4 regions of the Alteromonas sp. G4i13 genome follow, and region 2 is predicted to be linked to each of the others. Evidence: predicted binding sites of a transcription regulator. Region 2 holds the regulator's gene; each other region holds the start of a gene.
What was found. The regulator sigma-54, encoded in region 2, starts transcription at its own class of promoters, with help from an activator protein. The targets are predictions, from matches to a motif close to GTTGGCACGNNNNTNGNNT.
Positions count from the first base shown of each region.

Region 1: a site for sigma-54 is predicted at 2,705-2,723, ahead of flhA (flagellar biosynthesis protein FlhA). Genes of this name have one in related genera too.
Region 3: a site for sigma-54 is predicted at 3,750-3,768, ahead of glnK (P-II family nitrogen regulator). Genes of this name have one in related genera too.
Region 4: a site for sigma-54 is predicted at 2,377-2,395, ahead of ACFI6J_RS19105 (EF-hand domain-containing protein). Genes of this name have one in related genera too.

Region 1 is NZ_JBHNYX010000001.1:182,638-190,274, forward strand. It holds gene ACFI6J_RS00860 (D-Ala-D-Ala carboxypeptidase family metallohydrolase) at 1-936, opposite strand, end outside; gene ACFI6J_RS00865 (L,D-transpeptidase family protein) at 929-2,536, opposite strand; gene flhA (flagellar biosynthesis protein FlhA) at 2,779-4,878, shown strand; gene flhF (flagellar biosynthesis protein FlhF) at 4,908-6,317, shown strand; gene ACFI6J_RS00880 (MinD/ParA family protein) at 6,323-7,189, shown strand; gene ACFI6J_RS00885 (RNA polymerase sigma factor FliA) at 7,186-7,637, shown strand, end outside.
Region 2 is NZ_JBHNYX010000027.1:35,462-43,098, forward strand. It holds gene ACFI6J_RS13875 (response regulator transcription factor) at 1-530, shown strand, start outside; gene mgtE (magnesium transporter) at 582-1,940, opposite strand; gene ACFI6J_RS13885 (HPr family phosphocarrier protein) at 2,115-2,387, opposite strand; gene rapZ (RNase adapter RapZ) at 2,387-3,232, opposite strand; gene ptsN (PTS IIA-like nitrogen regulatory protein PtsN) at 3,317-3,760, opposite strand; gene hpf (ribosome hibernation promoting factor) at 3,774-4,061, opposite strand; gene ACFI6J_RS13905 (RNA polymerase factor sigma-54) at 4,092-5,573, opposite strand; gene lptB (LPS export ABC transporter ATP-binding protein) at 5,647-6,372, opposite strand; gene lptA (lipopolysaccharide transport periplasmic protein LptA) at 6,375-6,929, opposite strand; gene lptC (LPS export ABC transporter periplasmic protein LptC) at 6,898-7,476, opposite strand; gene kdsC (3-deoxy-manno-octulosonate-8-phosphatase KdsC) at 7,473-7,637, opposite strand, start outside.
Region 3 is NZ_JBHNYX010000028.1:19,289-26,925, forward strand. It holds gene ggt (gamma-glutamyltransferase) at 152-1,843, opposite strand; gene ACFI6J_RS14105 (ammonium transporter) at 2,065-3,312, opposite strand; gene glnK (P-II family nitrogen regulator) at 3,345-3,683, opposite strand; gene ACFI6J_RS14115 (hypothetical protein) at 3,926-4,780, shown strand; gene ACFI6J_RS14120 (AraC family transcriptional regulator) at 4,830-5,549, opposite strand; gene ACFI6J_RS14125 (endonuclease) at 5,778-7,421, shown strand; gene ACFI6J_RS14130 (DUF808 domain-containing protein) at 7,634-7,637, shown strand, end outside.
Region 4 is NZ_JBHNYX010000055.1:15,955-23,591, reverse strand. It holds gene ACFI6J_RS19110 (AMP-binding protein) at 1-1,294, opposite strand, end outside; gene ACFI6J_RS19105 (EF-hand domain-containing protein) at 1,663-2,241, opposite strand; gene ACFI6J_RS19100 (DNA polymerase II) at 2,544-4,913, opposite strand; gene ACFI6J_RS19095 (MBL fold metallo-hydrolase) at 5,215-6,246, shown strand; gene ACFI6J_RS19090 (sensor histidine kinase) at 6,316-7,637, opposite strand, start outside.

The DNA.
Region 1 (7,637 bases), on a different contig from region 2:
GAAAGGCCCGTGCGCCGCATTAGCACCGTAAATACCAAGCCCACCGATTCTTGGGCCGAAAGCGCCTTGTTTAGACATATTTGAGATAAAGTTGGCTAGCCATACCGCATCTTCGCGGTTTACCACACCGTCTTTATTGAGGTCATCCATCACCCCATCTTTCGGTGACTGATCGATATAGAAATCCGCTGCGCCACCCCAAACGTGACGGCTGTACTGAACATTGCCAATAGCTTTGTTGTAGAACGGAGTGCGATATCCACTCATTATGGTTAAGCCTTCAACAGCATGCCCTTCGTCATTTAAGGTGTGCAGTATTTTTTCCAGTTTCAACAAAAGGCCTGCTCGCAAATGTACATATTTGGGAAATCCTTGTTGCTGCTTGGATAGAAATTGACCTAGGGTGAAATTGGGCGACAACCTTACGTCCGTTTGTTCTGGCGATACTTCAATAAGTCCTGATGGGGGTAAATAAATGGGATTGTTTTTTAAAGGCTTATCAGGATATTTACCAATTGTGTAGCCGTTTAACTTACCTGTTTTGTCTACCTTTTCCAAAGATGTCATCACAAAGACGTTGAGCGTCGCAGTTTCTCCTGACTGCGCGTTGGTGGTTTTAAGTACATAGTGCCCTGATTTCTTAGGTGCCATTATTGGCGCTTTCCCCACAACCCCGCTAACTATTGGAAGGTTCGAACTCGTCTTTAGTGCCTCACCGTTCGCATGGTGAAATTGAAAGTTCCCAGTATGGCTTTTGTTGTCAAACTCAACAGTGAACGTTTTATTCGGCATTACGAAAATAGAGAAAATAGGGTAGGGGACCGTATTTCCATTAATAGCAAGCTTAGAGTTGAGCATGTCATTGTCAAAGGAGAACGCATCACTGGCGCGCACTACAGTTAAAAGAGCAATCAGCACTAACAAACACTTACGCACGTTTAAACTCCTTCAATTTCTCAATAATATGGCTGTCCCGATTGTATGCATCGCGGCGAAATACAATGGTTCCTGCTTCATCTGCAAACGCTGTGAAGTACACAATAAGAACAGGTATAGGTTTCTTCAAATATAGTGTACTGGTCTCTTCACTTTGAAGTAATTGCTCAGCTTGCGGTATTGCCTCTGTCTGGCCTGAATGAGTGAGTACCCATTGAGACAGCTTCAAAGGGTTAGAGACTCTGATGCAGCCAGAGCTGAAGTTCCTTTCTAATTTCGAAAAAAGGCTGTGATCGGGCGTGTCGTGAAGATAAATGGCATGCTTATTTGGAAGCATGAATTTCACTTTACCAAGGGCATTGTGCGGACCGGGCTTTTGTCTGAGTGTATAGTGAAATGTACCACGGCTAACATTTGTCCAATCAAACTCATCGACAGGGCTGAAGCCGCTGACACCGGCGGGCTGGGCTTCGTAACCTTGCTCAACCAATAAAGAAGGATTGGTTTTTAATTTCGCCAGCTTGTCTTTAGTGGCTATACTGAAAGGCACGGTCCAGTAGGGGTTAAACACCATATACTTCATTGATTCAGCGAAAACGGGCGTTTGCCTCACTGGTGTACCGACAATCACAGGCATTCCCAATGTTTCCTCACCTTCAGTAAATCCTCTCAACTGAAACGAAGCAATGTTAACGCGTAAATATGTTGACCAAGTTTGATGAGGGAGCCAGCGCCAACGCTCTAAGTTTGCATCAATTCTTTCTAACCAAGAAAACGTGGTGGCATTTAATGCTTCTAAAGTGGAACTTCCCACGATACCATCTGGCTCTAAGCCCGCAGACATTTGAAACTGCTTAACCGCGTCCAGTAAATCTTTATCGAATAACTCTGAATAGGTGCCTGGCCCTAAAAGACGAGACTTCAGCAACACAACTCTTTCGCTCGTTGAGTTCAGCTTAAGTGTTGGGCCAACTGGAATTTGTGTGGTAACTGTAGAAACTGCCGTGAGTAAACTACGCTTTTTTTCTAACAGTAACTGGTATTCATGGTGTGATGGCCACATGGCCCGCAATGTTGCAGAAACACCGTTAGTTAATGCGTGATTTAGCGATGCCACAGGATCCGCTTCTCTTTGCTTAAGGAACCACTGCGAATCTGCATTGGCGGGGCTAACAAGCCCATTTAATCGATGCAGAGTTTGACTGATAAAGGCATCGGTTGCTAGTACATCTAAGAGTGCCGTATTGGCGTCGCGACTTTCGAGCATTGATGCGTGGTAATACTCGGGCGAGAAGCCATGTAACTCTGAATCAGCAATTTCATGGAGGAGTTCCTGAAGACGGTTTTCAGCATCACTAGTACCAAACCATATAAGCTGATAGCCCTGTTGAGTGTAGACCTCGCTTACCAAAACTCTATTGTGCACACGAGATGGGTTACTATTTTGTGAACCGTATATCTCCACTGAATCAACTAGCAAATTCTCCACACGCTGTCGTAAGTTAGGTTGTTTAGATGCATGAGCTACATGACTAAAAGTCAGCATGATGACAAGGCTGACCCAACAAAACGTTGCAACACGATTTTGTAGTACTACCATGAATAATCCTTTTAAAACGAAGAGTAGGCCCTAGGAATAGTGACGTAATTATAAACTGTTCGTATGTCCCTCGGATACAAAATCTTAATCGCTCTATACAAGTCACTGTAGACAGTAATCACGCATGATTACAGCTCAGATTTGGATAACTTTTGCGTAAAACACAAAGCTGGCACGTTAGTTGAAAACTCACTAGAAGATTCACATAAAGCGTCAATTTTCTGATAGAGAGACACCAAGCCATGCAGTTATCCGGTTATCTTCAGCGATTCGATAAAAATCAGCTGCAAAATTTTACCAGTGGTTTAGGCGCACCCATCGTCCTTTTGGCAATTATGGGCATGGTTATATTGCCTATGCCGCCATTCTTACTGGACGTGCTGTTTAGCTTTAATATTGCGTTGTCGCTAGTCATTATCTTGGTGGCTGTACTTACCCAGCGTCCAGTAGATTTCGGCATTTTCCCCTTGGTGTTACTTATCGCTACCGTTTTGAGACTAGCGCTTAACGTGGCTTCTACTCGCGTTGTTTTACTTTACGGACATGAAGGCGGCGATGCAGCAGGTAAAGTTATCGAAGCCTTCGGTGAGGTCGTGATTGGTGGTAACTACGCCGTAGGTATTGTTGTTTTCGCCATTCTTCTTATTATCAACTTCAAAGTTGTAACCGCAGGCGCAGGACGTATTTCAGAAGTAAGCGCTCGCTTTACGTTAGATGCTATGCCCGGTAAGCAAATGGCCATAGATGCTGATTTAAATGCAGGGTATATAGATCAAGACCAAGCACGTAAACGCCGTGAAGAGATTACCGCAGAAGCGGATTTTTACGGGTCGATGGACGGTGCGTCAAAATTTGTAAAGGGTGATGCGGTCGCAGGCCTTTTCATCATGCTGATTAATATTGTCGGTGGTCTTTTTATTGGCATGATTCAGCACGGGCTTTCATTCGGTAACGCTATAGAAATCTACACCATATTGACCATCGGTGATGGTTTGGTGGCGCAAATTCCTTCATTGTTACTTTCGGTCGCTACAGCCATTATCGTTACTCGTGAAAACGAGACCCAGGAAATGGGCAAAGAAATCCGCGGTCAGCTTGGTAATAATCAAGCCCTCTATATAGCCTCGGGGGTTCTATTTGTGATGGGTATCATTCCTGGGATGCCTCATATCGCATTCTTAGGGTTCTCATTCTTGATTGCAGGCTTTGCTTACTGGCAGTCGGTCCAAGAAAAGAGAAAGGCCGCAGAGCCCAAAGTGCCAGACAATGTGGTAAAAGATGAATCGGTTGCGCCTGAAGTGAAAGAGCTTGGCTGGGATGATGTTCAGCAGGTAGATACCATCGGATTGGAAGTGGGCTATCGCTTAATTCCTCTTGTCGATAAATCCCAAGGTGGCGAGTTGTTGACGCGCATTAAAGGCGTACGTAAGAAACTATCGCAAGAACTGGGTTTCCTTATTCCGCCTGTCCACATTCGCGATAACTTGGATTTAGAGCCCAACACTTACACCATCGCTATGCTAGGCGTAACGATAGGCGATTCCATCATCAGTCACGATGAAGAACTTGCTATTAATCCAGGGCAAGTGTTCGGTAAATTAGAAGGGCGTGCCACTAAAGACCCCGCGTTCGGCTTGGACGCAGTATGGATTAAGCCCAATAAACGGGAGCATGCACAAACCCTTGGGTACACAGTAGTAGACGCTGCGACCGTTGTAGCGACCCATTTAAGCCAATTACTCTCTAACAATGCATATCAATTATTAGGGCACGAGGAAGCGCAACAACTTCTTGATATGCTTGCCAAGCAGCATCCGAAACTGGTTGAAGGATTAGTACCAGACATTCTTCCGCTAAGCACCGTCGTGAAAGTACTGCAAACCTTATTGTTTGAAGGCGTGCCTATTCGCGATATGCGTACAATCGTTCAAACACTCAGTGAGTACGGCACGCGCAGCCAAGACCCCGATGTTTTAGTGTCTGCAGTGCGTATTGCCCTTAAACGTTTAATTGTCCAAGAAATTACTCAAGGTGCAAAAGAGATACCTGTCATAACCTTGGCGCCAGAGTTGGAACAGATGTTGCACCAGTCACTTCAAGCAGGTGGCGAAGATGGCGCTGGCATAGAACCAGGTCTGGCAGACAAGCTGCAAAAATCATTGCAGCAAGCCAGTCAGCAGCAAGAGTTAGAAGGAGAGCCTGCAGTACTCCTTACCTCAGGCATGCTACGACCCGTTCTGTCTCGCTTCTTAAAATATTCGGTTGTTGGGCTTCATGTTCTGTCTTACCAAGAAGTGCCTGACGACAAACAAATAAAAATAGTCAGTTCGGTCGGTCAATAATCTGACACTGGGTGATTGGAGAGGTTGCAATGAAAATTAGACGTTTCTTCGGCAAAGATATGCGTGAGGCGTTAAGCCAAGTTAAAGCTGAATTGGGCAGTGACGCTGTGATCATGTCAAATCGCAAAGTCGCTGACGGTATTGAGCTTGTCGCAGCCTACGACAAAGAACCTGAAGCGAAGTTGTTTACGCCGAAAGCGTCTCCACAAGCAGCTGCAAAAACACCTGGCCAAAAGGCAGTGCCTAGCTTGAGCGAAATCATTGGTGACGACGGTCCTGATAGCCTTAAAGCACTGCTAGAAAAGCAGCACGGTGGAAATAATGGCGTAGCGAGTCCCGCGCAACCTAACCAACCAATGACAGCAAATGCTAAGCACGCCAATGAAATTGCTTCGCACTTAGACTTCTCAGAAGCCTTTATTGACGACGTAGAAGCCCAGCAGTCTTCTCATGAACCAGTTCGTCAGAACGCTTTCCCAGAGCATCAAGCGTCGAGTATGGATGATACCGCTGTGACGCAGTCAGCGGAGCTTGCGCAAATCAAGGAAGAGCTAGCGTCTCTTCGCGATGTATTGCAATATCAAGTGGCCGACTTGATGGAAGCTAAAAACAAACGTCAAAAACCTGTTCATCAATATCTAATCACCCGTTTAACCGATATGGGGTTAAGCAACGCGTTAGCGAAACAGCTTATTAGCTATACGCCGTCACATTACAACGAACGAGATGCATGGGTATATCTTCTTAACCTATTGGCTAATCGCATAAATGTGACAGGAAACGATATACTTAGCGCACAAGGTGCTGTTGCATTAGTAGGACCAACAGGTACCGGTAAAACAACTACCGTTGCGAAACTTGCTGCCCGCTATGCGCAAAAATACGGTGCAGAGTCGGTTGCGATGATTACCATCGATACGTATAGAATTGCCGCCTATGAGCAGCTAGCGACATACGGAAAGATTATTGGCTGCACGGTGAGAAAAGCGCAGACTAGTGAAGAACTTGCGGATTTATTATTCCAACTTCGTCATAAGCGACTAGTATTGATTGATACGGCTGGATTTAGTCAAAGAGATAGTCGATTAATTAAACAAATTAAGCAGTTTGATAACGGACAAATGCCAAATGTTAAAAAATATTTGGTAGCGCAAGCAAATACGCAATATCCTGCTTTGCAGAGAATCATTCAAGCGTATGATGATATTGAACTAAGTGGCTGTATTTTCACAAAGTTAGATGAGTGCTACTCTTTAGGAGAGGTGCTTAGTGCAGCGGTTGAATACCAATTACCGGTTAGTTATGTCACCGATGGTCAAAAAGTACCTGAAGACATTAAGATTGCAGAAGCGAAATCTTTGGTTTCCGCTGCTGCAAAGCTTTATAAAAAGTACGGTTTGAATCATACTAGTGGTAACAACGCAATTAAAACAGCATAAGCAGTATGATTGACGACCAAGCGAGTAGCTTAAGAAAAATGAAGCAATCACGGTTAATCAAAGTAATCGCCGTCACCGGTGGCAAAGGTGGCGTAGGTAAAACAAACATTACATTGAACACCGCTATCGCCATGGCGAAGCAAGGTAAACGTGTAATGGTTCTCGATGCGGACCTCGGTCTTGCTAACGTAGACGTTATGTTAGGTTTGCGTGTTGAGAAAAACTTATCCCACGTGCTTTCCGGCGAATGTACACTTGATGAAGTATTAGTGACCGGTCCGCACGGAATAAAGATTGCCCCTGCCACATCAGGCACGCAGTCGATGGCAGAATTGTCGCCAACGCAACACGCTGGCCTAATTCGTGCCTTTAGTGAGCTGCGCTCGCAAATTGACGTGCTTATCGTTGATACAGCGGCAGGTATTTCAGACATGGTGTTGAGCTTTTCAAAAGCCTCACAAGACATCATGGTCGTTGTGTGTGACGAGCCTACTTCATTGACAGATGCGTATGCATTGATAAAAATTCTGAATAGAGAGCACGGTGTTTTCCGCTTCAAAGTTGTGGCTAATATGGTGCGCGACGTGCGAGAAGGCCAAGAGCTATTTAGTAAATTGAGCAAAGTGACAGGGCGTTTTTTAGATGTTGCACTAGAATTAGTGGCGACAGTACCGTTTGACGAGAACATTCGTAAAGCAGTGCGTAAACAAACAGCCATTGTCGATGCTTACCCAGGTTCACCGGCAGCCGTTGCAATAACACAGTTGGCGAGTAAAGCCTTAACATGGCCTATTCCAGCGCAGCCAGGTGGCCATTTAGAGTTTTTCATTGAACAATTAGTTGCAGAAAAAGCCGTAGGAAGTCAGCGTTGAACAGCAAGGCAGCCGCTTATCAACAACAAACCGATAAAGCGCAGTTAGTCGAAAGACATGCGCCATTGGTTAAGCGTATAGCGCATCACTTGATAGCGCGATTGCCGGCTAGTGTTCTTGTAGACGATTTAATTCAATCAGGCATGATTGGATTATTAGAAGCCGCGCGAAACTTTGATGGTTCAAAAGGAGCCAGCTTTGAAACGTTTGCCGGTATTCGCATTCGCGGTGCTATGCTAGATGAAATTCGCAAAGGGGATTGGACACCGCGTTCAGTCCACCGAAATGGTCGAGCGATCACTGAAGCAATTTCGCAAGTAGAAAGCGAAACAGGCCGCGATGCTAGAGATTCTGATATTGCTGATAAGCTTAATGTAAGCTTGCAGGACTATCACCAAATGCTTAATGAAGTAAATGCCGGAAAGCTGGTAGGTATTGAAGATTTAGG
Region 2 (7,637 bases):
CAGTGGAAAGTGACGCGATGACAGACGATGTGGCCGACGAAGAGGTAGATGAAGCAAACTACTATGAAGTAGGCGTAGATGATTATCTATCAGGGCCATTTGATGCACGCATGTTTACTGCCCGTATTCGCTCCCATATGCGCAGAAGTATGCCTAGCCAAGCACATTTAAGACCATCTCAAGGTAGTGAAGAGCGCATCGAAATAGGACCCCTTAAAATCGACCAGCGTTTTCATAGCGTAACCCTAAACGGCCAAGTGCTGACGTTAACGGCTAGGGAGTTTGCGCTACTGGATTATTTTTGTCGTCATCCAAACCAAGTTTTTTCTCGCAATCAATTGCTCAGTGAGGTGTGGGGCTATAACCACGAAGGCTACGAGCACACGGTGAATACCCATATAAATCGTTTACGCACTAAGCTTGATAAAATCAACAGTATTGAAAATGGTGGACAGCTAGTAGAAACCGTCTGGGGTGTGGGTTACAAGCTGAACGTCAATGGATATATAGCGAAAGCGCTTATTGCATGAGTGTTGTTTAGCTCACCCATGCCCTATCAGGCATGAGAGTTCAAAATTAACTTAAATTAGAAACAGCGTCGCAGTACCTAAGAAAGCAAAAATACCCACTACATCGGTTATCGTAGTTAAGATAACACTGCCAGCTAGGGCAGGGTCTATCTTAAGACGCTTCATGATCATAGGTAAGGTTGCACCCGCTAAAGCAGCCGCAATCATGTTTACCATCATGGCAAAGGCAATAATTACGCCCAGCATGTAATCTTGTTTCCATAACGCGATGACAGAGGCAATAAGCACCGCCCAAATAGCACCGTTTAAAAAGCCGATGGATATTTCTTTACTGATAAGCCATCGTGAGTTACTTGCGTTAACATGGCCTAGTGCCATACCACGGATAACTAGCGTTAGCGTCTGATTACCCGCTACACCGCCCATACTAGGGACAATGGTATTTAGAATAGCTAACACAGCCAGTTGGCTCAGCGTTGCTTCAAATAGATCACTCACCATCGCAGCCATTAGCGCCGTCACTAAGTTTACTGCCAGCCACACCGAGCGTCGTTTGGTACTTTGCATAACGGGTGCAAAGGTATCTTCGTCGTCATCAAGACCCGCCATACTCATCATCGAGTGTTCCGCGTCTTCACGAATAATATCAACCACGTCATCAATGGTAATTCGGCCCACTAAGCGATGGTTTTCATCTACAACAGGTGCTGAAAGCCAATTGTATCGCTCGAACAGGCTTGCCACTTCATCGTCTGGCATATTCACAGGAATCGCTTCAGATTCCTCGTCCATAACGTCAGACACTTTATCGTCGGTATCTGCGGTGAGTAAACGGGTAACCGGAACAATACCAACAAGGTTGTCAGTTCGGTTTACCACGTAAAACGTATCCGTATTCTCAGGTAGCTCGCCTTTTAAGCGGATATAGCGCAGAACCACGTCAATGGTCACATCGGGACGTAATGTGATGGTGTCGGTGTTCATGATGAAACCAGCGGTTTCTTCACCGTAAGACAGCGCTTGCTCTGCGCGCACGCGATCTTGTGCATCCATCGAGTCTAGAATGTCGGCCAATACTGGCTCGGGAAGGCTGCTTAGCGTCTCTGCTAAGTCATCGGTATCCATCTCTTCAAGTGCGTCAACCACATTAGCGGGAAGCATTTTTGTAATGATACCGTTTCGAACATCGTCAGACAGTTCTTCTAAAATGTCGCCGTGAAAGTCACCATCAATGAGCTCCCATAATTCGTCACGGGTTCTGCTAGGGCTAGATTCAAGAATGTGGGCGACGTCTGAAGGCGGTAATTCAAGCAGAAGCTTACGTACAGATACGAATTGACCGTTGGTCAACGCAGCGTTGAGTGCGCGTAACTGAGTTTGTACGTATTTAGAAACAAGCGCTTCTGCCATAAGGCGTTATTCCTACAAGCTAAAAGATGAACAATGCAGGCCATAGAGCCTAAGTGGGCGTAGAATATCGCAATTATGATGAGTCTGTCATGATAATTGCGTAGGTTTTGCGCGGGATTTTAAGATAACTGCGCTAAGTGTTGATTAATTGGTCAATGGATTGGGCAAGTAAGACTATTCGTCTTCGTTAAATCTGCCCTCAATAAGCTCTTCAATAGCTGCAAGTGCATCAACAGCATCACTGCCGTCCACAATCACGTCTACCTGTTCACCTTGATGGCTTTCAAGCATCATTAATCCCAATACACTGCTTGCGTCTGCTTCTTTATCGCCTTTTTTTAAGATGATTTTAGCGTCGAATTGATTAGCCAGTTTAACCAGTTGGGTCGCCGCTCTTGCATGCAACCCTAACTTATTGACGATAGTTAGCGTTTTTTGAATAGTCATTACTGATTCAGCTCTCTATGGCGAATTTGTACATCAGGGTGTATTTCACTGAAGGTTTTCGACAGGGTCTGTGCGATATAAACCGAACGGTGTTGGCCACCAGTACAGCCAATCGCTACGGTTACGTAACTTCTGTTATTGCGCTCTAAATGAGGCAGCCATGTCGTTATTAAATTCTGAATTTGCCAAATGAACTTGGTCACTACAGGCTGCGACCCCAAAAATACTTCTACTGGCGCGTCTAATCCGGTCAGATGTTTAAGGTCCGGCTCCCAGTGGGGGTTAGGTAAAAAGCGGGCATCAAAAACGTAATCCGCATCTTTAGGAATACCGTGCTTAAAGCCAAACGACTCGAACACAAGCACAAGGCGTGAGCTTTTCTTACCCAAGATACGCTCTCGAATTAACTCTGCCAGTTGGTGAATGGTAAGCTTATCAGTGTCTAAATATAAATCTGCGCGTTCAGCAATAGGAGCAAGTAGGGCTGACTCGGCTTTAATGGCTTCTGAAAGCGATTTATTAAGCTTGGCGAGAGGGTGAAGACGACGTGTTTCGCTAAAACGCTTAACCAGTACATCATCGCTCGCGTCAATGTAAACAATGGTCATCGACCACGAAGAAGGCAGGTAGTCTAGAATTTCTACCAAATCGTCAGGATTTTTAGGTAAGTTTCTCACATCGATACTTACCGCAACCTGATCGTACTCGTCAACAACTGTATGGGTTAAGGTGGGAAGTAAGTTTACCGGGATATTATCAACACAGTAATAACCTAAATCTTCCAATGCGCGAAGTGCGACAGACTTACCAGACCCCGAACGACCACTGATTATTATCAGCTTCACCTACTTTCTCCCTAATACTCTGGTTTTATCACATACGCGTTGTTGAATTAGGCGCCTACTAAACGGTTAATAGGCGCTTAATGTTTAACTTAATGCAGATAGAATATCGTCGCTTGTCGTTGCGCGACGTATTGCTTTAATCGTTTCTTTGTCGCTTAGTTTACCAGCCACGGTGGCCAGCGTTTGAAGGTGTCCTTCGGTCTGTTCCTCGGGAACGAGTAGCGCAAAAAAGATGTCTACGGGTTTCTCGTCAAGGGCGTCAAAGTCGATTGCTGGCGTGCTGGTTACAACAATGGCAATCACTTTCTCAAGGCCCGGCAGGCGCCCGTGGGGCAGGGCGATACCATTGCCAATGCCTGTACTACCCATACGCTCTCGAGCCATCAAACTGTTAAGTACCGTTGCCTGATCAATGTTCTCGTTTTGCTTGGCAGCGATATCAGCGATGATCTCAAGAATTCGCTTTTTACTATTACACTGAACCGCACACTCGGTGCGGTCCAGACTTACGATGGCTTGTATATCCATGCTTAATTAACTACTAATGTTTTTTCAGTTTTTCCTTATGCTTGATTACCTGCCGGTCGAGTTTATCAACCATGCTGTCAATCGCCGCATACATGTCGGTATTTTCTGAGGATGCGAATACTTCAGCGCCACTTAAATGAACGGTCGCTTCGGCTTTTTGATTTAATTTTTCAACGTTCAGGATGACATGCACATTAGAAATGTGATCAAAGTGACGTTCAAGTTTGCTGAACTTCGTATCGACATAATTACGCAAAGAGTCGGTGATTTCGACATGATGACCAGTAAGGTTGATTTGCATATTTCGTCTTCCTTATATTATTAAGCCCGATTAAATAAGGCTTTTGCGTTGGTTCGACGGCGGGATCGACAACGATTCCCGGTACTTTGCTATTGTTCGCCGGGCAACTTTAATGCCTTGTTCGGCCAACAATGAAGCAATCTTGCTATCACTTAGCGGCTTGCTAGGCTTTTCAGCGGCCACTAATTTCTTGATCAATGCACGAATCGCTGTAGATGAACATTCACCACCAGACTCTGTTGCAACGTGGCTTGAGAAGAAATACTTCAATTCGAAGATTCCACGTGGCGTATGCATGTACTTTTGCGTTGTCACTCGCGAAATAGTGGATTCGTGCATATCTACCATTTCTGCGACATCATTTAGCACCATTGGTTTCATCATTTCCGGGCCGTGCTCAAAAAAGCCCATTTGCTGCTGCACAATGCAGTTTGCAACCTTCATTAAGGTTTCGTTACGAGATTCAAGGCTCTTTATGAACCACTTAGCCTCTTGCATGTGTGAGCGGATGAATTGTGAATCGCTACTATTCTTGGCACGGCGACTCATTGCTGCGTATTGTTGATTTACGCTTAACTTAGGCAGACTGTCGGGGTTCAGCTCAACCACCCAACGGCCATTTTTCTTGGTTACTGAGACATCAGGAATAACGTACTCAGGCTCTTTAGTAACTAAAGCACTACCTGGGCGAGGATTCAAGGTTTGCAGTAAACGCATTGCCTCGCGTAGCTGATCTTCTTTCAATCGGCTTTTACGCATAAGCGTACGATAGTCTTTGCTGCTCAGTAAGTCAGAGTACTCTTCAATCAGTTGCTTTGCTTCAGCAAGCCACGGTGTGTCTTCTGAAAATTGGCGCAATTGCACCATCAAACATTCTTGTGGAGAGCGTGAGCCAGAACCAATAGGGTCGAACATCTGAATGCGCTTTAGCACACATTCTATTTCGTCCATTTCAATTGGCTCTTCCATATCATCATCGTTGACCGCTTCTAAAATATCATCAAGGGTAACGGTTAAATAACCTGACTCGTCAATAGAGTCGATGATTGCTGTAGCGATTGCGCGATCGGTATCCGAGAAATGGGTAAGGCGCATTTGCCAAAGAAGGTGCTCTTGAATATCTTCAGTAGTCTCACCTTGGAAGATTTGCTCGTCGTCATTGGATGGACCCGGAGCAGGCGAAGATGAAGCAGAGTAGTATTCGTCCCATGTGCTGTCGATTGGCAGCTCATCGGGAAGATCGTTTTTCTCAAGTGCATCGCCGGCTTCTAGTGTGTCACTAGATGCAGAAGCAGTGGCCTCAGAGCCGCTGTCATCGTTGTCGATATTGTTCTTTTCTAGTTGCGGCTCGTCATTACCTTCTTCAACTTCTAATAGCGGATTAGAATCGAGCGCTTCTTGGATCTCTTGTTGAAGATCAAGTGTAGAAAGCTGCAGCAGTTTAATGGCCTGCTGAAGCTGTGGTGTCATGGTAAGTTGTTGGCTAAATTTTAGCTGTAAAGATGGTTTCATCTACGTCTTATTTAAATGCTCTAAATTGAATATACCAGAGCGAAACTGAAAAATGACAATTCGGTTACATTAACTATAGCCTGAATTGTTCGCCTAGGTATACATCCCTTACTTTTTGATTACTTAAAACCTGTTCCGCCGTTCCTTGCGCAATAAGCTCGCCATGACTCACAATGTACGCCTTTTCACAAACATCCAATGTCTCTCGTACGTTATGGTCCGTGATAAGGATTCCAATCCCCCTATCGCGAAGATGTTGTATTATCTTCTTTATATCATTAACTGATATTGGATCAACACCAGCAAATGGTTCATCTAACAAAATAAATTGCGGTTTTGCTGCCAGAGCGCGGGCAATCTCAACGCGACGGCGTTCGCCCCCTGACAAACTCATCCCCGTACTATTACGTATATGGTTAATATTAAATTCATCAAGTAGCGCATCAGCTTCTTCTTCTTGCTGTTGTGAATTTAAATCTTTACGGGTTTGCAAAATGGCCATGATATTTTCATGTACCGTGAGCTTTCTGAAAATAGAGGCTTCCTGCGGTAGGTAGCCTATTCCGCGGCGTGCACGCTCGTGCATGGGCTGATGAGTTAGCTCATTGTCGTCAATTTCAATCTTGCCTTTATCCAAATTCACTAAACCAACAATCATGTAGAATGTGGTGGTCTTACCAGCGCCATTTGGGCCAAGAAGACCGACAATTTGACCCGTTGAGACAGACAGGCTTACATCTCGTACAACCTGTCTTGACTTGTAAGCCTTAGCAAGATTTTTAGCGCTCAAAGTTGCCATTGCTATTCATTGCCCTCGTTGTCTTTTTTGTCTTTCTTAGACGAAGTTTTGCGAATGGTCTCAGGTGTGAATACTGTGGTCACTCGACCCTCACCATCCTTACCTGCGCCGCCAGTCGCTAGCAATTGCTCGGTAATCATATCGAACGTGATGTTGTCACCCTGTACTTTACTGGTGTCTTGTTTCAACTCTGCGTTTCCAGCAAGAGAAATCGTTCGGTTCACCACTTCATAGCGTATTTCATTAGCTTTTGCCGAAACTGGCGTGCCGTCTTCCAATTGCTGGGAATAGCTTGCAGGCTTTCCTCTAGCAATAAATATTTCACGACCACCACCGTCAGTGGCAATTACTTCCACTTCGTCAGCTTCAATAACCAAAGAGCCTTGAGTTATGAGTACGTCGTCTTTGTACAACGCGGTTTTATTTTTACCGTCGATAAACTGGGTGTTCGAGCCTATTTTTATGGGCTGCGAAAAATCATCTTCACTGGCGTGTACCGCACCGCTAGCGATGGCAAGCAATAAACTAGTTGCTAGGGGAATAAGTGGTTTGTACATGATCTAAAAGCTCGTATTCTTGTGTGCGTAAATTCGCGTTAAACCCATTACTTAAAATGACATATTGGGTGCCCAGTATTTCAACGGGTTGGTCAGATGTCATTTGCTTGGTTTCTAAATTAATTTGAATGTACTCGGTCGATATACTTCTGACAAAGTCATCGCCAGTTTGGTTCTCAATATTAACTTGGTTTTCCAGCTGGATTAGCTCGTTATTGTATAGTGTACCTTCATCAGCGGTTACCACCCATGGTGATGACGCGTTTTCTGTATAAAGGGTGTATTTAGGTTGCTGAAACAATACAAAGCCAAGCTGGTCGTAATGCTCCATCGACTCTGCAAATACTTTGTGATTTAACTCACCGTCTTGATTGTACAGCGTAGTGGTTAGATTTTTTGCTTTGTAGGCGGGCTTTAGCGCATCGTTTTCACGATTCCCCTGCGTTTCAGGCTGCTCTTCCATCCACGTAGGGATGTACATCAGCATCGCCAGAATAAATAGCGCCGATATACTTAATCCTAAGCGATTAAAGCCAAACAGGCTCATACACTAGCTCCAAAAATCTCATTTGTTACCCCTTTGGCCTGCAAAATGGTATCCGATATTTCTCGGACCGCGCCAAACCCACCGGGAAGGGTCGTAATCCAGTTTGCTTGTTTTGCTACGTAAGGATGGGCATCGGCAACCGCAATTTTAACCGCAACGTG
Region 3 (7,637 bases), on a different contig from region 2:
GACGTTTCGCTGCTGGCGATCATTCGCCGCGCTTTGTTGTGCGAACCTTATCGTAAAGTGTAGCGGCTGCTTCAAACTTTGAAACCCTTTAAAGCGAAGCAGCAAACGGGGAACAAATTAACTCCGCCGCCTATTATTTACACTAGTGTGCTTAATAGCCCGCGGCTTGTCCATCTTTTCGCGTTTCTGAAGCGCCAAAATAGACACCTTTCTGCTCGTCCCAAGCGATGGCCTGATAGCCACCGAACGCGCCTACCACGCGTTGAAGCTTATGCCCCCGCTCCATGAGCTCTCGCTGAACGGTTTCACTGAACCCTGATTCTAAGCTCACATAACCACCATCAGTCATCAACGCGCCCGTTGGGCTACTTGACCCACTGTGCAGTATGCGTGGAGCATCCCCCGCTTCCTGCAAATTCATTCCAAAGTCGAGAATGTTTACAATAATTTGTGCATGCATTTGAGGCTGAGTTCCACCGCCCATCACGCCAAAGCTCATCACTGGCTTACCGTTTCTGGTTACAAAAGCCGGGATAATGGTGTGAAATGGACGCTTTCCCGGGTGATATTCATTAAAGTGCCCTTCTTCAAGGGTAAACATCTCACCTCTATTTTGAAGAATAAAACCTAGCCCTGGAGGTGTCATGCCTGAGCCCATTCCGCGGTAGTTACTTTGAATTAAGGACACCATATTGCCCTCTTTATCAGCAACGGTCAGATAAATGGTATCCCCTTCATAAATACCCGCATCAACGCGATTCGCTGCGCGTTCATTATTTATGAGCTTCTGGCGCTTAGCGGCATACTCTTTCGAAATTAACCAGTCGACAGGAATATCATTGAAGTCTGGATCTGCATAGAACTTAGCGCGATCTTCGAAGGCGAGCTTCTTGGCTTCAACAAAGGTATGGATGTAGTCTGCTGAGTTAAACCCCATTCCTTCGATATCATAGTGCTCAAGCACATTGAGAATCTGTAGTGCCGCTATGCCTTGTCCGTTGGGCGGAAGTTCCCACACATCATACCCGCGATAGTTAGCAGAAACGGGCTCTACCCACTCCGAGGTATGTGACGACAAATCCTGGTATGACAAAAAGCCGCCTTGAGACTTCATGTAAGCATCGATAGTGCGTGCGATATCGCCCTTATAAAAAGCATCTCGCCCGCCTGTTGCAATCTTTTCATAGGTCACGGCTAAGCCAGGGTTTTTAAAAACATCGCCTTTTTGCGGTACTTTCCCGTCGATAAGAAAAGTCTCTGCGAAGCCGTCATAATGACCTATTCGCTCTTGATTCATCTGCCAGTAATAGGCAATGACTTCTGAAACAGGAAACCCCTCACGGGCATATTTGATAGATGGGGTAAGCAGCGCAGACATGGGCAGCTTGCCAAATTTTTCGTGTAGTGCAAACCAGCCATCTACAGCGCCAGGGACAGAAACGGGTAGCGGACCAAATTTTGGAATTTGATGCAAGCCACGCTCGGCAAACACCGCTTTGGTTAACTGTCTGGGTGAACGGCCAGAAGCATTTAAGCCGACTAGCTTCTCTTTTTTTGCATCCCACACAATGGCAAATAGGTCGCCGCCAATACCGCTGCCTGTAGGCTCAACTAAACCTAACATGGCATTGGCTGCAATAGCTGCATCAACTGCACTGCCGCCTTGTTTTAAAATATCCAATGCCACTTGCGTAGCTAATGGTTGGCTTGTTGCTGCCATGCCGTTCTTTGCAATAACTTCTGAGCGACTTGCAAAGGGTTGCCCCGTTATTCTGTCATAGCCCAAACAGCTGATACTAAAGAAAGCCAGTATCAAAGGTAGAAGTCGCACACTTGCAGTCATAACCGTCCTTTTACTAAAACGTTGCCGATAATAAATCTAGCGTTAGTTTATCGATTCATAGTGTAGCGTTATTGTCACATTACGCCTAGGCTCTTTTCCTAAGCTCAATAATGGTCTTAAAACACATTGCATGAAACGAAAAAAGCCCCGCATTAGCGGGGCTTAAACGAAGTAATAAGGCATTATTGTTATTGTTGTTTCGTTGCCTAATCGAGACTCTCTTACGAACGGCTGCTTGTGAAGTCTGGGTATGCTTCCAGACCACATTCGCTCATGTCTACGCCGTCGAATTCTTCTTCTTCGCTCACACGTACACCCATAACCGCTTTAATCACTAGCCATACCACTAGGCTCACTACGAATACCCATACAAAGATAGTCGCTGCACCAATTAGCTGACCAGAGATGCTTGAACCATCGTTAGTGAAAGGTACAAGGATAAGACCTAGAAGACCTACCACGCCGTGAACTGAAATTGCGCCCACTGGATCGTCAATCTTAAGCTTGTCTAGTGCAACAATGCTAAGCACTACTAAAATACCACCAAGGCCGCCGAACAAAGTAGCTTGTAATGGTGTAGGTGTTGAAGGCTCTGCTGTAATAGCCACAAGACCGGCTAGTGCGCCGTTAAGTACCATAGTTAGGTCAGCTTTACCGAATAGAATGCGTGCTACGATAAGTGCAGCAATTGCACCACCAGCAGCTGCAGCATTTGTGTTCATAAATACAATCGCTACTGAGTTTGCACTTTCAACAGTTGCAGTAGCCAGTACTGAACCGCCGTTGAAGCCAAACCAACCCATCCACAGGATAAATGTACCTAAAGTTGCAAGCGGTAAGTTTGCACCTGGAATCGCGTTTACTTTACCGTCAGCGGTGTATTTACCCTTACGAGCACCAAGCACAAGAACACCAGCAAGAGCAGCAGCTGCACCAGCCATGTGAACAATACCTGAACCTGCAAAGTCAGAGAAACCAAGGTCGCCAAGCGTATACATACCGAATACTGCTTCGCCGCCCCATGTCCAAGCACCTTCCATTGGGTAGATGAAGCCCGTCATAACAACTGCGAACGCTAGGAATGCCCAAAGCTTCATACGCTCAGCTACCGCACCAGATACGATAGACATTGCTGTTGCAACAAATACTACTTGGAAGAAGAAGTCAGCAGAAGGTGCATATGTTGCTGGCTCTTCAGCGACACCTGTTGCGCCATCAGCCATGATACCGCTTAGGAATGGACCCCAGTCGCCGCCACCGTACATAATGCCGTAACCGCAAATCATGTACATAGTGCAAGCGATAGCGAATAGCGCCACGTTTTTAGTTAGAATTTCTGTGGTGTTTTTCGCTCGAACAAGACCTGCTTCAAGCATCGCAAAACCTGCAGCCATCCACATAACCAGTGCACCGCAGATTAGAAAATAAAAGGTATCTAGCGCATACCCAAGTTCAAAAGTGATTTCCATTATGGTTTTCTCCGCAAATATATCGTTGTGGCTTACAGCGCGTCGCTATCCGACTCACCAGTTCGAATACGAACGGCGTGTTCAAGGTCGTAAACAAACACCTTGCCGTCTCCAATTTTGCCTGTTTTGGCAGCGCCAACGATGGCTTCTACCAGGCGCTCTACTTGATCATCCTGAACAGCAATTTCCAGTTTGACTTTAGGTAGAAAATCCACCTGATATTCCGCTCCGCGGTAAAGTTCAGTGTGTCCTTTTTGACGTCCAAAGCCCTTCACTTCGGTCACGGTCAAACCGTCGATACCGATTTCTGAAATGGCTTCACGAACATCATCTAGCTTGAACGGCTTGATGATCGCTGTGACTAGTTTCATGAGTTGCTCCCAGTTTGTTTTGGTTATTCTGTGATTTATGGTCGTGTTTCCAACTATGGGAAGATAAACCAAGAGCCATGCCACAAATGATTAGCCAAATAAATCAAATACATACAAGCAAACGCTTCATGAACGCACAAAAATAATGCACACTAATGGTGCACTGTTAAAAATTTGCCCAATTTTGAAGCGGTATGAGGTTGCGGTAAGGTGAGAGGACTAAAAAGTGCGATGAAATTAGGATGGAACTATTCGATAGGGCCCATGGTCTGTTGTTTACTATGACGACTATCACCCCATCTTTCTTTGCGCCTGAGCGCAGCATTGAACACCATTCCGTTGCAAAGAAAACGGCGTGGCGCCCACTATTAATTTCGGGCTGTGCACATGTGTTTGGGATCATCGTAGTGGTCATACTTTCTCAAATGGGCATCAACAACCAAAAAGCACGAGTAAATGTTTTGGAGCGAACGCAGGAGATAAGCGCCAGACTGTACTATCCCCCCGTTCCACGCCCTTCTGCCCAAGCTAAACCACAAGAAACTAAACCAATCGATGTTTCCCCTAAAAGGCAAGAAATTGAGTTGAAGCCTGACGCAACCAAAGCGACTGAAGCACTTGATAGTAAGAATGAAATTGTAGAAAGCCCCGCGCCCAAGCAGCAGAAAAATGCTGAGCCCGATACACAGCAGGTACCCATTGAAAGTAAGCCGACTAGTACACTGCCGTCGCCCACTTTATCAAAAGACGCAAATCGGCGCGCAGGCTCGTTGAATCTGTCGGTAAAAGATGGCGCCGCCCTCTATTTTGAAAAGTATCACAGTGACAAAGTCGCTGAAGACGCAGAACAAGCAGCAAAAGCATTTCAAGAGCGTAAAAATAGTCCTGTTCTTAGCGGGCCAAGCACACAGCAAATACAAGCTAATGAAAATCGACGCCCTTCAAAACGCGTAAACTGTAGCAGTACGACCAATAAAACTTTGGCGTTATTGAGTGGAATTGCTGGTGGAACCTTAGAATGCACCAAAATGGACGACCACAAACGTTTTATAGAAGCCAGAGTCAATAAACTTCCTAAAGACGAAGAGATTAACTAGCCCTCTCTATCAACGATTTACCGTCATGTGAGGTAAGCCCTTATCACAGTCACTTTCTTTTGAAAAACTTAGGGGGTCGCCCGAAATACGCTTTGAACCGGCGACTGAATGCTGCAACATCTTCATACCCTGTTAGCTGAGCTATACCCAACATTGGTGTATCGGTATTTCTAAGTAGTGCTTTGGCCTTTTCCATCCTCACTTTTACAAGGTAATCTCGTAAACTATGCCCGGTGGCTTCTTTAAAGCGTGTTTTGAATTGCGTTGTTCCCATGCAGGCTATCCGTGCTAACTCCACCTGTGTAAAGCCTCGGGCAAGGTCGCGATGAATATGGCTTAATACAGGAGTCATTCGCTTATCCATGCTGCATCCTTTCAAGGATGTTTCTAGCAAGGTTAAAAATAGCGCCAGTATTTCTTCATGGCCTTGGTCAGCAAACTGGCTAATTTGAATCTCTACAAACGATAAAAACGCCTGTAATGCGGACGTTACCTGAAATATTGGGTGCAACCTGTCATTTAAATTAACTGGCACATACTCCAAGTCCGCCACAATAAATTTTGACAGTTCGTTAGCGCTAAAATAATGGATCTCATTCGGCGCTATGCATACGCCTTCGCCTACGCCTACTCGCCCGCTAAAATTATCGATTTCTATCAAGATATGTCCGTTGATGGGCAGCACTAACTGAAAGTAGTTGTGTTTATGGCGGCACGTTTGCTTCGTATATGAGCGTACGGATAGCGATGGAATTGGGCTGTCAGTCACTTTATTGCTCCCAACAGTCCATAATAGGTAGTACTGATCTTTTGCCTAACTCACCGTTTATTTGCATCTATTTCCTTGCCGTTAACTCAGTACTCTCTGCCGTTAGATTAAGCACTTTTATTCATTTTGTCACAAATACGTGCAATATTTGATACGTCTAGGAAGGCGTCGAACACTACGTTTAAGGAATAAATATACATTTAAAATAAAGACAATAACGGAAAATAAATGAATATAAACTTACGTCAAATAGTCGGCTTGGCAGGTGCGTTGTTACCCGCTATCGCCATGGGTCAGGTCTCCAATGGAGACTTTGAAACATGGACGTCTGGCGCACCTAATTCATGGTCAACTATCGACTCCGGCATTAGTGTAGCTGAAAACTCGGTCTACTCATTCTCGGGAAGCAAGTCTGCTGCAGTTACCGTCAATACGACAACGCAAGGTTCAACTGACTTCCGTCAGACAATCAATGTAACCGCCGGTCAAAATTATGAATTTTCAGTGAGGCTATATCACACTGAAGGTGCTGTAAAAGCACGCCTATATGTAGACGGTTATCAAGGTTATTCTGACAACTCATTAACTGGAAACTGGCAACAGCTTACTTTCTCTTATTCCGCTACAGCGTCAAAAGAGATTGAGGTGGGGTTACGCTTTTATGATCAGGCGGGCTTTGATGGGTCAGAAACCGTCTATGTAGACGCATTCGAGCCGACTACGCTTGGGTCAGGTGGCAATAACGGCGGTGGAAGCACGTGTGCTAGCCATTCAGGCGTTTTGAACTTAACTACCGACAATTACGGCAGCGAAACCAGTTGGCAAATAACTAACGCAAACAACCAAGTTGAAGCCTCTGGCAGCAGCTACGCTAGCAACCAAAGTTATACTGAAGCGGTTTGCCTTACTGATGGAGAATATACCTTTACCATTAGTGATGCCTATGGCGATGGAATTTGCTGCTCCTATGGCTCTGGCAGCTATAACTTGCTAATAGAGGGCGTGTCTGTTGCTAATGGCGGCTCTTTCGGCGCGAGTGAAAGCACCAGCTTTAGCGTTGGTACAACGAGTGGCGGCGGCAGTGGTGGTGGTTCATCAGAACTCACTGGTTACTATGCAAGTGCCAACGGTCTGTCAGGCTATGCGTTAAAAACCGAGCTTTACAACATTATCAAAAATCATAATACACAAAGCTATGGCGACCTTTGGACATTCTATATTTCATACACAAGCGACAGCTACTATGAAAATGACGGCTCCATTTTGGACATGTATTCAGAAAACCCAAATGGTAGTGACGCTTACAGCTACACGGCTGGTTCTGACCAGTGTGGCAGCTATAGTGGAGAAGGCAGTTGCTATAACCGCGAACACGCCTTCCCGCGCAGCTGGTTTGGCGGTGCAGTCTCGCCGATGAATACTGATGTTCATCACGTTTTTGCAACCGACGGCTACGTTAACGGTCGCCGAAGTAGCTATCCGTACGGTGATGTCGCAAGTGCTACTTATACGTCATCGAATGGTTCCAAACTGGGCGCGGGCTCTTCTGCTTCTGGTTATACAGGCACCGTTTTTGAGCCCATCGACGAGTTCAAAGGTGACTTCGCTAGAGCGTATTTCTACATGGCGACACGTTATGAAAACGTCATTGCAAATTGGGAAACGGATAGCACCTATGGCGACGCAGTGTTGAATGGTACGAGTGATCAAGTATTCGAAAGCTGGTTCTTAACTCTGCTTTTAAGCTGGCATTCTCAAGACCCTGTAAGCCAAAAGGAAATCGATAGGAATGACGCTGCCTTCAATTTCCAGAACAATCGAAACCCTTTTGTTGATCATCCAGAACTGGTAAACAGCATTTGGGGTAATTAACTTCAACATGAGAAGAGCACGAGCGTGCTCTTCTCAACTCACACTTCCTCTGAGTTCGCCTTTTCTGTTGGTGATAGCCCTGAAAATTGCCTAAAACGAATTGTGATTTATCGGCATTATTCCTGATTGTATATCACCCATGTTTTAAGTACGCTAAGCTGCTATTTACTGGGGATTACTCTAACTGTAATACATAACAAAGGATATTCGACGTGG
Region 4 (7,637 bases), on a different contig from region 2:
CACCCCAATAACCTTTCATTACACAGTAGCCTCTCGCGCAAATCTCACCCGGCTCTCCAATAGGCACCGTATTGCCTTGGGGATCTATGATCTTCACTTCTGTATGGGGCATAGCGCGTCCAACAGTTTTGACCTGCTTTTCAAATGGCGAGTCAATGTCAGTAATATGATTGATAGGGCTACACTCTGTCTGACCATAACCTATGACGACTTCTGTCATATGAAATTCACTATGGACCTTTCGCATGAGCTCTTCTGGACAGGTACTACCTGCCATAACGCCGGTTCTTAGTGTTGATAGATCAAAGCTCTTAAAGTTGGATAGTTCGAGTTCGGCAATAAACATGGTTGGTACGCCATGTAATCCCGTGCACTTTTCTTCTTCTACTGTACGGAGTGTTGTCTCAGGGTCGAATGACTCCCCGGGGAATACTGCGCATGCACCTGATGCTAAGCAAACTAAGTTGCCCAATACCATTCCAAAGCAGTGGTAAAGCGGAACGGGAATACAAAGTTTGTCTTTGTGTGTGAACCTCATTGCTTGTGATACTAATAGTCCATTATTTAGAATGTTTCGGTGCGTTAACGTTGCGCCTTTCGGGTTTCCCGTGGTACCAGAGGTAAACTGAATATTGATGTTATCATCCGCGCTAAGGTTCGATTCAACGGCCTCCAACTGAGATTTAAGCGCTTCCGTTGGTTCTATTTGTAATGCAGAAAAAGCCTGTAATCCTTCTACAGACTTATCGCCAATAGTGTATACATATTTAAGTGAAGGCAACTTAGAAGGCGTTAGAGGACGCCTTGGTGTGTTCTTATCTTGGCTGTCTATTTCTGGCGCAAGCTCTTTCAACATGGCGACGTAATTTGACTGCTTGAATGACTGCGCCATGACTAAGTATTTTACGGAAACGTTATTAATAGCAAACGCTAATTCATCAGGGCGATAAGCAGGGTTCAGGCATACCATGATCGCCCCGATTCGCGCAGTGGCCATCTGTACGATCGACCATTCGATATTGTTCGGAGACCATATACCCACACGGTCGCCAGGTTCTACACCGTTTGCAAGTAAGCCGCAAGCAACACGTTCTACTTCATACCAATACTGCTGATAGGTCCAGCTAACGTCTTGATGTTTTACAATAATCGCTGGGTTATCGCCATAATTGTCGACAACATTTTTGAAATACTGACCGATAGTGAGCGACGTCAGCTCAGCGTCATCAGAGCCAGTAAACTCACTTTTCTGAAGAGGGAGTAGTGAGTTCGGTGTAAATTTTGATTCCATCATATCTTGCCTCCATGCGCGTACGCATCTGATTTATATATAAATAATTGAGTTGGCTGTTTCGGCTTTTGGTTCCAAATAACCAATGGCAACAATTGCAGTAAATGCTGAATACGCAACGAATAAAACAAATAATTCAATCTTTATTAACAATATTGTTGCAAACGAGTTTTGTCGACAAGATGTTAGTCGTATATGGGGTTATTCAACGATGAATTTGTGTGACTCGTCGTACACGCTGAAAGGAGAGTAATAACCAAAAGTGACAATGTATCTGATGTCTAAAGAAAATTTTCTCGACTCTAATGAAACAAAAAAGCCTCCGACGAAGGAGGCTTCCTAAAAATTTTTACTTTACGAGAGGTGAGCGTCTATTCAGACTCAATACCTTCGAAGTAGGCACGATATTCCATACGGGTAACGTAAGAATCGCCATTTTCGTCCATCATCTCAAAGTCACCTTCGACATGTGCAACCTTTAACTCCTCGGCTGTAAGCTTACCGTCGCTGTCTACATCGATTTCAGTAAACTTATTGTCGGCTGTGGCTGACATTTCAGTACGAAGCTCCTTATTCTTCTCTGATATCATTTCACCGTCTGCTTTAGAGAATAATTCAGGGTTGCCCTTTTCCGAGAGTAGAGCGTCATTGGTGCCTTCAGTTTTCACCTGAGTAATGATGTCGTCGCTAAACATTGATGGTTTTTCATCAACAAACTTGTTGAATTCAACACGGCTAATCATGCTGTCACCATCGGTATCCATTTTTGCAAGAAGCTTACTGTCAATAACGCCTGAAGACTCTGAACCGACGATATAGCCGTTTCCATCCTTATCCATTGCGTTAAATCCCATCGAGATCTTCTCTTCGTGGTGGCCTGCTACTGCTGAAGCAGATAGTGTTGCAGCAATAACAGCACTGGTAATCATACTTAGTTTTGTGATCTTCATAATCAAATTCCTTCTGGCTTTTACAGTGAACTCGGGCGTTCAATTGCCCTAACCACTAGGTCCACAGACCTCAACATAGGTGCAGATTGGAAGTAAGTTTCAATCTGACACCGCTAATGACTTACGTAATTCATTATTCATTGAATGTGCCAAATGCATAACTAACTGATTTAGTGAGGTAATAAAAATTTAAGGCAAGGATTTCAATGTTATTGCTATGTTAAATTGTCGCAGTGTTTGCAAGATCTTCATACGTCAAACTTAAGCTGATCTCAGATATAGATAGAACCCCATTAATGAGATTAAAACAGCGAGAGTTGATCGTTCGCTATTGTCTCAAAATTCAGGCCGATAAGAGGCAAGATACTATCGGCAATGGGTTGGATTTGCTTTTCAATATAGTGGTCATATTGAAGGGGGGCCGTGGCAGTTTCTGCGGTTTGAGGGCCCTGTACCGTAATAACATAAGCAATGGTAGTATTAAACTGATAGCGAAGTGGCAACCCCTGTTCTTTATAGTACTCGTCCGCTAATCGCGCTGCCCTTACGTGGGGAGGCAGCGACTTGGTATACGACGACAAAGGCTTTCGCAGCCGCTTTTTATAGACCAAAGCGTGATCCATTTCACCGGACTTTATCGCTGCTATCGTGCTATTTATGTAGTCTTCAACAGGCTGTCCAGTAAACACTTTTTTGTACAGCTCGTACTGGAAGGTTTTAGCTAGTACCGTCCAATCAGAGCGGACATTTTCTAAGCCTTTAAAGACAAGTTCACCGCCCTTCATTCCTGCGTAACGTTTTTTGCTGCCTTCGGAAGAGCCTCGGATCGTCGGCATAAAAAACGTAGAAAAGTGAGATTCAAACTCAATTTCTAAGTGGCAATCAATGTCGAACTGACTTTTTAGTAACTCTGTCCACTTTCGATTAATAATGCTAGCGAGCTCAAGTCCAGTCTCTGAGGGCGTACCCAGTGCATCATTCCCTTCTACATGAACAAATGTTGAGTCGGTATCGCCGTAAATAACCGTATAGCCCAGTTCTTCAATCCAATCAGCTGTGGTTTGCATGATTTCATGACCCCTCAATGTGATTGAGCTAGCTAGACGAGGATCGTAGAAGGGGCAACCGCCACTACCAAGGACACCATAGAAGGAGTTCATTAATATTTTGATGGCCTGAGAGCGCGGTGCGTCTTTCTGTTTTTTCGCCTCGTCGCGCTGAAGCCATAGGTTTTCAATGATGGAAGGCAGAAAATGAGACTCACGACTAAATACTGCGCCTTTAAACCCTTCTATCGCCGTGTCTGGAGATTTAAGCCCTTCTGCAAGTCCCAACGGATCGATTTTAAATGTACGAATGATGGAAGGATACAGGCTCTTAAAATCTAGGACTAAAACGTCTTTATATAAACCTGGCTGGGAACGCATGACATAACCACCCGGACTAGCCAAGCCTCCATTTTCAGGTCTTACCCCCGCGACATAAGACTTGCGGTGAAGCTTAGGCAAGTACACATTTAAAAACGCGGCCACTGACCCTCCGGGGCGACTCATATCTAGGCCGGTGAGAATACTGCGCAGTGCCAGAAAATCGATAAATTGGGTTTTATCCTGAATGCGGTTGACCAGTTCCGTATCTTTAAAGTTATAGTTAGCGAGTGCAACAGGGTCGCTATGATAAAGACGCTTTATCGCTTCAAGCTTGTCTGCAGCCTGAATAAGCTTATTTTCGCCAAGCAGTTCTTCAGATACGTGATCGAGCGAGAACGACTCGAATTGATAAGTCATTGTTTTTAGTGCTTCGATACCATCAATAACGCATCGCCCTGGCACATCAACGAGGGTTTGATCCTCCCACTGTCTTACAGAAGCCTCTCTGCCATGGCGGCCGATAGCATACTTTAGCGAGTTAGCCCTAGCGCGGCGTTCAAGTACCGCCATATCGAACTGTTTAACATTCCAGCCTAAAATGATATCTGGGTCGTAGGATGTAAGATATGAAAAAAATGCTTCAAGCAATGCTTTTTCTGATTCAACGGTAATGAGCTCGTACGCGCTGTCTTTTTGTCCTTGCAATGTTTGCCCAACAAAACGTGGCGGGCATAAAAGCAGCACAACGTTGAGTCCTTCACCGGCTAACGCAATGCTAAAGAGTTCTTCATGCTCATTGCATTCGATGTCTATGCTAAGTGATGTAAATGTGGTTCTGAATTGACAGGGTCTGATTTGCGCATTTTCTATAACGATCTGAGGCGTATCGTCGAAATCTTGCGGAGCCAGAAATTCCACCGCACCATACACAAAGCGCTCCATTAAGTAGCGATCGGCAACGCGAATATCCGCTTCGTACAATATAATACTGCTTTCCTGCGCATGCTGGCGAAGCTGATGCATGTGTGATTCGGTTGCGGTTTTTACCGTCGCAACAGGAACTTGTTCCAGCGTGTGAAACCCGTCATCTGAAATACTGATCTTTGCAGAAATACGTTCGGCGATATTGCGTAAATCATTGGCGCGATCAACGGATACAAAGCAAGTGGGGTATTGGGGTGAAGAAATTAACCTAGCGGTGCTACTGGGCGTTTTTACCCATAGCTCAACATGCACCTTGCCTCGCCGGGTAAACGTACTTTTATTGAGTATGAACCCTTGTTGTATTGTTGAGGCTGACATGGATCTGATTTACTAACCGGCTTTGTTGACGTTAATTTCTTTAAATAGCCTCATGGGCGTGTACGTTTTATAAACTCGCATTACCATTATCTGTTCAATAACTGGCGCAAAGGTGCAATAAAAATGCGCTACCACTGTGCACGAGAAACGGCAGTAGGCTTAGTATAACGTTTGTTATCACCTACTCCTATAGATCTCTATTCGACAGATATGTTTGTTTTTGTAAGCAGCGCGAGTTAAAACGAAAACGTACAGTCTTTGTGCACGTTAGACCATGCACGATAGAAAAGGTGAGGGCGATATGGAATATCTATTCGATAAACAGGTAGAGCCGGGCGAGCTAATAGAAGTGGCCGATGGTGTTCTTTGGCTAACAATGCCGCTTCCATTTGAACTTGACCACATAAATTTGTATCTGATCCGCGGTGAAGGCGGTTGGGTGGTCATTGATACTGGCATAGGAACGTCCACCACCAAAGCGCTGTGGGAGCGTATATTCAAGCAATTAGACGGGCCAATAGTTGGCGTTATTGTTACGCATTTACATCCTGATCATGTAGGGTTAGCGGGCTGGATAGCCGACACGTATAATGTTCCCTTTTATATGTCTCAAACTGAGTACTTTACTGCCAGAGCGTTTGCGGCAGGGAGAAATGGCGCAACTAACGAACGGGATGTGCAATATTACCAGCGAGCAGGTTTAGACGAATCCATGATCGCAAAGCTTACTTCTGGTGAAGGCAACGGCTACAGCAGCGTCGTTTCACCACTACCCATTAGCTACACACGTCTAAAGCATGGTATGACGCTGTCGCTTGGCGGTAACGAATGGCAGATCATCATTGGCCGCGGCCACTCTCCTGAGCATGCGTGCCTTTACAATAAGCGAAAAAATATTCTCATATCAGGCGATCATATTTTGCCGATTATCACGCCAAACATTGGCGCCTACTCAACAGAGCCTGATGCCAACACCTTAGACGACTACCTTTCTACGCTGCCGCAATTCAAGAATTTGCCCAAAGATGCGACAGTATTACCTGCTCACAAGCTACCCTTTATCGGCCTGCATGAGCGAGTAGATTCGCTTATTGCTCATCATCACGAGCACCTAAAAGCACTGTTAAATGCTTGCGAGCAACCTCAAACGGTCGTAGAGCTATTACCGGTTATGTTTAAGCGCAAGCTCTCTAGTCGCAACATGGTGTTTGCAGTAGCAGAGTGTTTGTCTCACCTTAATTACTTGCTTAATGAAGGAGTCATTTCGCGGACGTTAAACAGCAAGGGTGTGTATACATTTAAAGCCTGTGAAGTAAAAAAGCTTGCTTGTTAGTTCAGTCAGAGGACATACAAACAGAGTGAGGATTAACAACGTCTTACTCTGTACTGGGCTATCTGTGTTCTAGGCCGTTTGAGAATTTTCCGCTTCGTTTTCTTTATTCTCTTCATTATCTTCACTGGACGGGGGCTGTGCTGCAGGTTGTTTCGGAATGGTGATCTCTACCACGGTTCCTTTTGCCTCTTTGCTGCTAATAGATATTTTACCTTGATGTTGTTCAATGGCGGTGTAAGCCACAGAAAGGCCCAGCCCTTGGCCTTGCCCTTCGGGCTTTGTAGTAAAGAAGGGTTCAAAGACTCGCTTTAGATGTTTTGTAGGAATACCGCAACCCGAGTCCAGTATTTTGATGGTCACCAACGTAGGTGAATCGAGCACAGTGAGTTTAATAAAGCCCCTATCTTCTATGGCCTGTGCTGCATTTATCATGACGTTCATTAGCACCTGTTTCAGCGGCCCAGGGTTTCCCATTACCTCCACTTTCTCTAATTCACATTCAAATTTATATTGGGGCGTGCTGTACTGGGCGGAAATAAGCGTGATCAGCTGGTGACACACGGCGCAGATATCTACTATCTGCACGCCTTCAGTAGTCTCCAGCGAAAAGTTCTTAAGGTTTTCGACGATGTCTTTTACGCGGGTAAGACCGTCTGTAGACTCGGCAATTAGCTCAGTAATATCGTCCTTTAACAAGTCGTAGTGATTAGACTCAAACAGTGCGTCAATCTGCTCTTTAAGTTCGTCGGTGAAGTGTTCGAGTTGCCCCTTAACGCCATCACAAATCGCAATAAGGTGAGTTGCGTATTGCTCAAGTGTATTGAGGTTAGCGCTCACAAAACCAATAGGGTTATTAATTTCGTGGGCTATCCCCGCCGCGAGCTGACCAGTAGAAGCCATTTTCTCTGCTTGAATAAGCTGGCTTTGTGCGGTATCGAGTTTGCGAATTAACTTTTTTTGCGCTTCGTGTTCTTTTTTCAGCGCTTCTGAAAGCTTTTGCTGGGCTCTAAAATAGCTAGCTTGGGCGGTCACATCTTGCAGAAAAATACACGCCAATTTTTGCCCTGTGTTTTTGTCTTTAATGGGCAAGATTTCCATGTTTTGATACATCTGTGTTTCTTCACCCGTTATAGGGCGAGAGCTCTTAAACGGAAAGATGTGGGGGCGTTGTTCCCAATAGCTAAAGCTAGGATGCTGCAGTACAAAAACTGACTTTAGTCTACGTTTTAGAAACTTACCTTGTCCTTGAAATAACTCAACAACTGGCGTTTCTTTATAGCAGTCGCGCATATTGTGAGGAAGTCGATCTAAAAAGAAGTCGTTTAGATAAACAACCTTAAAGCTCTCATCGACTATACCAATTCCGACAGGTAATTTACCTACCAGTTGTT